2 regions of the Sagittula sp. P11 genome follow, and region 1 is predicted to be linked to the other one. Evidence: riboswitches for the same ligand, from Rfam matches in the RefSeq annotation. Region 1 holds a riboswitch; the other holds the start of a gene.
What was found. Region 1 has a riboswitch for cobalamin ahead of bluB (5,6-dimethylbenzimidazole synthase). Riboswitches for the same ligand answer to the same signal wherever they lie in the genome.
Positions count from the first base shown of each region.

Region 2: it holds a riboswitch for cobalamin, as region 1 does, so the genes downstream of both, CDO87_RS23470 (ABC transporter substrate-binding protein) here and bluB (5,6-dimethylbenzimidazole synthase) in region 1, are expected to answer to the same signal.

Region 1 is NZ_CP021913.1:856,952-861,163, forward strand. It holds gene ald (alanine dehydrogenase) at 1-975, shown strand, start outside; gene bluB (5,6-dimethylbenzimidazole synthase) at 1,149-1,832, opposite strand; cobalamin riboswitch at 1,875-2,066, opposite strand; gene mscL (large conductance mechanosensitive channel protein MscL) at 2,106-2,537, opposite strand; gene CDO87_RS04185 (glutathione S-transferase family protein) at 2,691-3,392, shown strand; gene CDO87_RS04190 (YtoQ family protein) at 3,625-4,074, opposite strand; gene CDO87_RS26965 (hypothetical protein) at 4,138-4,212, opposite strand, start outside.
Region 2 is NZ_CP021914.1:311,000-315,211, forward strand. It holds gene CDO87_RS23460 (CaiB/BaiF CoA-transferase family protein) at 1-77, opposite strand, end outside; partial or broken gene CDO87_RS27340 (transposase) at 377-742, opposite strand; cobalamin riboswitch at 1,101-1,291, shown strand; gene CDO87_RS23470 (ABC transporter substrate-binding protein) at 1,393-2,403, shown strand; gene CDO87_RS23475 (FecCD family ABC transporter permease) at 2,406-3,458, shown strand; gene CDO87_RS23480 (ABC transporter ATP-binding protein) at 3,455-4,212, shown strand, end outside.

The sequences.
Region 1 (4,212 bases):
GATTACACCGCCGCCGGCGCTGCGCTGGCCGACACCGCGGCCGAGGTCTTTGCCACCGCCGACATGATCGTCAAGGTGAAGGAGCCGCAGGCCCCCGAACGCGCCATGCTGCGCGAGGGCCAGGTGCTGTTCACTTACCTCCACCTCGCCCCCGATCCGGAGCAGACCCGCGACCTGATCGCCTCCGGCGCGACCTGCATCGCCTATGAGACCGTGACCGACGCGCGGGGCGGCCTGCCCTTGCTGGCGCCCATGTCCGAGGTCGCGGGCCGTCTGGCGCCGCAGGTCGGCGCATGGTCGCTGCAGAAGGCCAACGGCGGCCGCGGCGTGTTGATGGGCGGCGTCCCGGGCGTCGGCCCCGCCAGGGTGGCGGTGATCGGCGGCGGCGTCGTCGGCACCCACGCGGCGCGGGTTGCCGCAGGCATGGGCGCGGAGGTCACCGTGCTCGACCGGTCGCTGTCGCGGATGCGCTACCTCGACGACGTCTTCGGCGCGGTCTTCCGGACGCGCTACGCCTCTGCCGGGAACACCGCCGAGCTGGTGGCCGAGGCCGACATGGTCATCGGCGCCGTGCTGATCCCCGGTGCCGCCGCGCCGAAACTGGTCAGCCGTGCGCAGCTTTCGACAATGAAACCCGGCGCGGTGATCGTCGACGTGGCCATCGACCAGGGCGGCTGCTTCGAGACCTCGAAGGCCACCACCCACCAGGACCCGATCTACGAGGTGGACGGCATCGTGCACTACTGCGTGGCGAACATGCCGGGCGCCGTGGCGCGCACCTCGACGCTGGCGCTCGGCAACGCGACGCTGCCCTTCATGCTGGCGCTGGCAGACAAGGGCTGGCGCAAGGCCTGTGCCGACGACCCGCACCTGGCCGCCGGCCTGAACGTGCACGCCGGCCGGATCACCAACGCGCCGGTGGGCGAGGCCCTGGGCCTGGATGCGATCACGCCCGCGGCGGCGCTGGCGGCCTGAGCGGTTTCGCCGTGCTGCGCACGGCGACCCGTCGGGGAGGCTCTGCCTCCCCGAACCCCTCCGGAGTATTTCGGAAGCAAAGAAGCAAGGGCACCGGTCGTTTGCAAAGCGTGATTGGCCCGGTGTGCAGGGCCCGCGGTGGCGGGTTTTGGCGGCCGTGGCGGCGCAGGGCCTTACCAGCCCTCCTCGCGGATATGCGCGTCGAGCGTCCGCGCCCGCGCCCAGCCGCGCGCCTCCAGTTCCGGGCCGTCGAACAGCTCCTTCACGTGGCCCATGCAGAGGTATGCCACCACACGGACGTGCGCGGGCAGGCCGAGGATCGGGCGCAGGTCGGCCTCGTCGAAGATGCTGACCCAGCCTATGCCGATGCCTTCGGCCCGCGCCGCCAGCCACAGGTTCTGCACGGCGCAGACCGTCGAATAGAGATCCGTCTCCGGCTGATGGGTGCGTCCCAGCACCACCGGCCCGCCGCGGGTGCGGTCGCAGGTGACGCAGATGTTCAGGGGCGCCTTCTCGATGCCTTCCAGCTTCAGCGCGGCATAGGCCGACCGCTTCTCCGGCGGGAACATCGCCTGCGCGGCCTCGTTGGCGCGGGTGAACGCGGCCCGCACCTGCGCGCGGCGCGCCGGATCGCGCAGCAGGATGAAGTCCCAGGGCTGCGACAGCCCGACCGAGGGCGCGGCATGGGCCGCGCCCAAGATGCGCCGCAGCACATCCTCGTCCACCGGGTCGGGCAGGAACTCGTTCCGCACGTCCCGCCTGTGGGCGATCACGTCGTAGAGCGCCTGCCGCTCCTCATCCGAAAACACGCGCGCCGCAACCGGCGCAGGGGATCGGCTTTCCACCGCTCCTGTCATGGGGACACCTCCCGAAGGCCTGCGCGCCCCCGCTCTCCAGGCGGGGCCGCCATGCCGTCAGGCCGGTCTTCTGGCTTCGGATCCTCCGGAAGGGACGCCTTCCCGAACGCCTGCGCGGCGCCCAGTGGCCTTGTGTCCTTCCCGTCCCCGTCACAGCGGCGGGCCCGCGCCGGTTCTTCCCCGGCTTCCCGATTCTCCCCCACGGGCGGGGGCACCTGACCCGGAGGGGATCGCAAATCCCGCCCCCTCGCGCAAGTGCCCCGGCCTTGGCCGTCAGCGCTTCAGCGCGTCGCGGATCTCCAGCAGCACGTCGAGCTCGGTGGGGCCGGAGGGCGTGGCCTCTGCCGGCTGGCCTTCCTCGCGTTCGCGGATGGCGGCGGCCTTGGCGCGGTTGACCATCTTCACAAGCATGAAGACCACGAAGGCGATGATGAAGAAGTTGATGACCGCCATGATGAACTTGCCGATGGCAAAGACCGGGGCGCCTGCCTCCGTTGCCGCGGTGAGCGAGGCGTATTCGTTGCCGTCGAGCGCGTAGAACCAGCCCGAAAAATCGATGCCGCCGGTGAACAGCGCGATGATCGGGTTGATGATATCGCCCACCAGCGACTGCACGATGGCCGTGAAGGCCGCGCCGATGATGATGCCCACGGCCATGTCCATGACATTGCCCTTGGCGATGAAGTCCTTGAATTCCTTAATCATTGTCCCATTCCGTCAGAGCGCCGGCATGCGTTTTCGCATGTCCTGCGGGGTGTTTTCTCACAAACCGGATTATGTCACGGCGGATCGGCTGGGAAAGCGGGAAATGCCGGGCTAGGGTCGCCCGGACGATCTTCATCAACCGGGACACGCTTCATGACCGCTCTTGCCGACCATCCGATCTCGCGCCGCTGGCCCGCGACGCACCCCGACCGCATCCAGCTTTATTCCTTCCCGACGCCCAACGGCGTGAAGGCCTCGATCATGCTGGAGGAAACCGGCCTGCCCTACGAGGTCCACAAGATCACCCTGGCGGACAAGGACGTGAAGAGCCCGGAGTTCCTCGCGCTCAACCCGAACAACAAGATCCCCGCGATCATCGACCCGAACGGCCCCGACGGCGCGCCGCTGGAGCTGTTCGAATCCGGTGCCATCCTGCTTTACCTCGCCGAAAAGGCCGGGATGCTCCTGGGCGACACCGCGACGGAGCGGCACAAGATCACCCAGTGGCTGATGTTCCAGATGGGCGGCGTCGGCCCGATGTTCGGGCAGCTTGGTTTCTTCTGGAAGTTCGCGGGGAAGGACGTGAAGGACCCCCTTCCGCGCACCCGTTACGTGAACGAGGCGCGGCGGCTTCTGGGTGTGGTCGAAGGGGCGCTGGAGGGCCGGGACTGGATCGCCGGACCGTATTCCGTGGCCGACATCGCGCTCTGCCCGTGGCTGAACGCGCTCGAGTTCTACGGCGCGCGCGACGTGGTGGGCTGGGAGGATCACCCCAACTGCGTGGCCTACGTCAAACGCTTCTACGAACGCCCGGCGGTGCAGCGCGGCATGAATACCCCCGCGCGCGAGGGCTGACGCGCGAGGGACGCGGCGCAAAGCCCCGCGCCACGGGGTGTCGCGCTGCGTGGAGGGTACGCACCGGCCTGTCCGGCCGATGCATGGCGCCGAGTTCCGGCCACCCCCATGCAGGGCGGCGGGGCTGTGCGCCGCCTTGCGCCTGGCCACACAACGGGTGCACCGGCCGATGCGCCCACAGCAGGCCCGGTCGCGCCCTCACGTAGGGCGGGGCTCCGCGCCGCCCCCCCCGTCAGCCCGGCAGCGTGCCGGTGATGACGTAGGCGAGAAGCTGCACCACCTGCTCCGGCGTGCGGGCGACGGCCAGCGCCGCGGCGTCGACCTCCTTCAGGGCGTGGTCATGCTCTTCCGGCTGCAGGATGATCAGCGACTTGCCCAGCGCCGCGGCATAGCCCGCGTCGAAGGCCGCGTTCCACTGCTTGTACTTCTCGCCGAAGCGCACCACGACCACGTCGGCCTCCGCGATGCCCTTGCGGGTGCGGATCGCGTTCAGCTTGGCGCCCTTGTGGTCGTGCCAGAACTTGTCGTCCTCCGCCCCGAGGATCGCCACCCCGCAATCGTCGCTGTTGCCGTGATCCGTCACCGGACCGTCGAAATCGATGCCCAGACCCGCCGCGCCGTCGCGGATGCGGTCGCGCCAGTCGGTGTGGATCTCGCCCGACAGGTAAACCCTGAATGCCATGCTGCGGCCTCCCCTTCGCTTGGATGATCCCAGACACCTAACCGACCCGCCCGGAATGGCAAGTCACCGCCCGTCGAGCGCCCTCAGACCGATCCACGCCCCCGCGAGGATCAGCAGCGGCAGGACCAGCACCTTGAA
Region 2 (4,212 bases), on a different replicon from region 1:
TTCTCGACAAAGACGTCCGCGGTCTCCTGCAGCGCGCGCAGCGTTGCGAGGTCATCTGCATCCTTGACGTCCAGCACAACGGATCTCTTGCCGCGACCACGCCAGTCCCGGGCATCGACATTAGGCGCAGACAGACCGGATCGTCATGGGCAGGTTGGCGGACATGGCGTTCAAGGCCTGCCAGTTCTCGTCGCAGCGCTGCCCGCGCGCGAAGCATGGGTTCGGTTGCCGCTACCAGCATCGGATTACCTGCCGCCAGTTCGCGTATACGATGTTCGAATAGGCCACGGGATATAGTGCCAACCTTGAAGCCAAAGTTCCGCAGTAGCCCGCGCAGGGACATTTCAAGCGTGATGAACCCTTGCTGCACCGCCTTGCGAGCGGTGAGCACAGCGCGAACCTCTTGTGCGGAGACTGATTTGCAGTGAACCGGTCGGAACCAGCCGAGGTGCGGCAGGCGTGCGATCCCTTCGGCATCCCGGCGGTCCGTCTTGATCGGCATGGCCTTCAAGGCGCCTTTCACCTGCCGGGTTTCCATCAGCACGACAGGGAGTTCAGCCGCGGACAACCCGCGATGCAGCCATTGCGACAGGGGGCCAGCTCCGAGCCCGATAGCCGCAGCTTCCCCGTCCTGATCGCCGATCCAGAGCAACAGCGCCTCGGGCTCGCTGGACACCTCCGCCTCCCTCACGATCTTCCCATGCTCGCTGATCACGCAAATTGCGGTCTTCTCAAGCGACACATCCAGCCCAATTCACAGCTTCATCCCGCAGTCCTCCATGTGGATCCGATACGGGAATGGCGCCAGCTTGCCCTCGATCTTGCAACGATAACGGGCGGGTCACGGACGCAGGCCCCGTTACGGCATCTCATAGGAGGTAGATGGCAGCAGCGGCGAGAGCGATGGCGGCAATGGCGGATCGCGTGAACTGCCGGAATGGGCCTGCAGCGACAGCGCACCTGAGGTGACCTTTGGCCTGCCCTTGCCGCACCGCCGCAGGTCCGCTCCGAGCCCATTTTCCCTTTTCGACGCACTCGCCAACCTCGGCTTCGGCGATTGTGTTCGTGCCGCCGCGCACTTGCTGTGCATCGGGAACTATGCCAGAGATTGCGGCGTCGGTTTCCTTCGGGAATTGAAAGGGAATCCGTTCCGGCTTCGGCCGGCAAACGGAACTGCCCCCGCAACTGTAGGCGGTGAGTGCCTCTCGATGCGCCACTGGGTTCGTCCCGGGAAGGCGAGAGACGCTGTGACCCGTCAGTCAGGAGACCTGCCGACATGAACGAAACCACGACCGGACGGGGTGTGCCGAGGCGGGAAACATGACGTGGCCGCCGGGCCGCATTCCGTTTCGCGTCTTTCCCCTGATGGTCCTATCTGACGGGACGGATCGGATGAGACAGACCTTGATGACGGCTGCGCTGTTGGCCAGCGCTGCCACGGCGCTGAACGCGCAGCAAACGGACTACCCCCTGACACTGACGAACTGCGGGCTCGATGTGTCGTTCGACGCCGCACCGGACACCGTGGTGACGATAGGGCAGTCCGCGACAGAGATCCTCTATTCGCTCGGCCTCGCGCCGAAGGTCTCGGGCACCTCGGTCTGGTTCAACCCTGTCTTGCCGGAGTTCGCGGAGGTCAACGAGGCGATCGAGCGGCTGGCCGACAACGACCCCAGCTTCGAGAGCGTGGTCGCGAAGAAGCCCGGGCTGGTCGCCGTGCAATACGAATGGCACGTGGGCGAGAGCGGCAACGTCGGCACACGGGAGATGTTCCACGACATCGGCATCCCGACCTACATCCTGCCCGCCGATTGCGACACCAAGGACAATTCCACCGGCGGCGATGGCACACGCGTCGGCGCCTTTGAGACGGCCTCGATCTACAAGGGCATTCGGGAGCTGGCGGAGATATTCGACGTGCGCAGCGCGGGCGCAACCCTCGTCTCGGACCTTCAGGCGACCGAAGAGCGCGCCATTGCCCGCGCGGAAGGGCTAGACCTGCCCGAGGACCTGTCGGCCGTGTTCTGGTTCTCCTCCGCCGACGTCGAAATGGACCCCTATGTCGCCGGACGCCTCGGCGCGCCGGGTTACATGATGTCCAAGCTCGGGATCGAGAATGTCATCGAGTCCGATGAGGAATGGCCGACTGTGGGATGGGAGAGAATCGCCCGGGCCGACCCGGACGTGATTGTCATCGCCTACATGGACCGCCGTCGCTTTCCCGCCGACGACATCGAGAAGAAGCTGGAGTTCCTGCGCACCGATCCTGTCGCAAGCCAGATGACGGCCGTGCGCGAGGACCGGATCGTGCAGATGGATGCACACGCCATGAGCGCGACGATGCGGTCGATCTACGGGCTGGAAACGCTCTCCGAAGCCCTTTCGAAGATGTCCTTCGAATGACCATGGCGGCCACACCCGCGCGCATCACGGTGCGGCACGGGCTCTGGCTCGCGCCTCTTCTGCTCGGGGCCACCATCCTTGCAGGTACGGCAATCGGCGAGACCAGTCTGCCCTTTGCCGTGGTGTGCCGGACGCTGGCCAACCATCTGTGGGGCGCGGGCTATCCCGTGGACGGGATCGAGGCGGGCATCATCTGGAGTTACCGCCTCCCGCGGGCCATCGTGGCCGCCTGCTGCGGGGCTGGCCTCGCCCTGACCGGCGTCGTTCTTCAGGCGCTGCTGCGCAATCCTCTGGCCGATCCCTACCTCATGGGCTTGTCGGCGGGCGCCTCGACGGGGGCGGTCCTCGTGTCGGTCGCGGGCATCGGAGGCGGGGCGATCTCGATGTCGCTCGGTGCGTTGTCCGGAGCGCTTGTCGCCTTCGGATGCGTCGTGGCCCTGGCCCACGCGGTGAACGGGAGCGCGGGTGGCGGGCGCGGGACCCAGGCGGCGGCCGCAATCATCCTCGCCGGGATCGCCGGCTCGCAGATGTTCAACGCTCTGACCGCCTTCACCATCGCCCGCTCCGCCAATGCCGAGCAGGCCCGCGGCATCATGTTTTGGCTCATGGGCAATCTGTCGGGCATCCGCTGGGATGACGTCGGGGCCTGCACGGCCGTCTCCCTCGGGGGTGTCGCGCTATGTCTTTGGCACCGGCGTGGGCTTGACGCCTTCACGTTCGGTGCGGACGGGGCCGCGTCCATCGGGATCAACGTGCCTGCCTTGCGCGGCAGTCTCATCACCGTCACCGCCATCATGGTGGGGGTACTCGTTTCCAAAGTGGGCGCGATCGGCTTCGTTGGCCTTGTCGTGCCGCATGCCATGCGCTTTCTCGTCGGCACGCGCCACGACAGGCTGGTCCCCGCCTCAGCGCTGGCGGGCGCGGTGTTCCTTGTCGCGGCAGATGTCATCAGCCGCATCATCGTTCCGGGGCAGGTCCTGCCCATCGGCGTCGTGACTGCGCTGGTCGGCGCTCCGGCCTTTGCGCTGATCCTCATACGGGGAGCGCGGCGATGAGGATAGAGGTGCAGCGCATGTCGACCCGCGTGCACCGCACGCCCCTGCTTGAGGACATCTCGGTTTGCGTCGAGCCCGGGGAACTCGTCGGTTTCATCGGCCCCAACGGCTCTGGAAAATCCACGCTCATGCGTTGCCTCGCGGGACTTCGGCGTCCCACAACGGGCCGCGTACTGGCGGAAAACGAGGAGCTCGGGCGGATGCCTGCCCGCTTGCGCGCCCGGCGCATCGCCTTCGTCGAACAGCAGGCCGAAACGACGGACCGCCTGACCGTTCGGGAAGCGGTGAACCTGGGGCGCACGCCCTATCTTTCGCCGCTGCGAGGCTGGGGGAGCGAAGATGAGGCTGCCGTCGATGATGCTTTGAGAGACGTGGAAATGACCGCCTTTGCCGAACGTCTCTGGCACACCCTTTCGGGGGGCGAGCGTCAGCGCGTTCATATCGCCCGCGCACTGGCGCAGACGCCGGACCTGCTGCTGCTGGACGAACCCACGAACCATCTCGATATCCGCCATCAACTCTCGCTCATGGCTCTTGTCCAGGCCCTGCCAATCACCCGGGTCATAGCGCTCCACGATCTCAACCAGGCCGCGGCCTGTGACCGGGTCGGGGTGCTCAGCCGGGGCCGACTGGTGGCAATGGGCCGTCCACACGAGGTGCTCAACGAGGCTCTGCTGGCCGATGTATTCGGCGTCGCGGCGGTGCGCCACGCGGCACCCGACGGATCGCCGCGCCTCCATTTCTCCCATGCCCT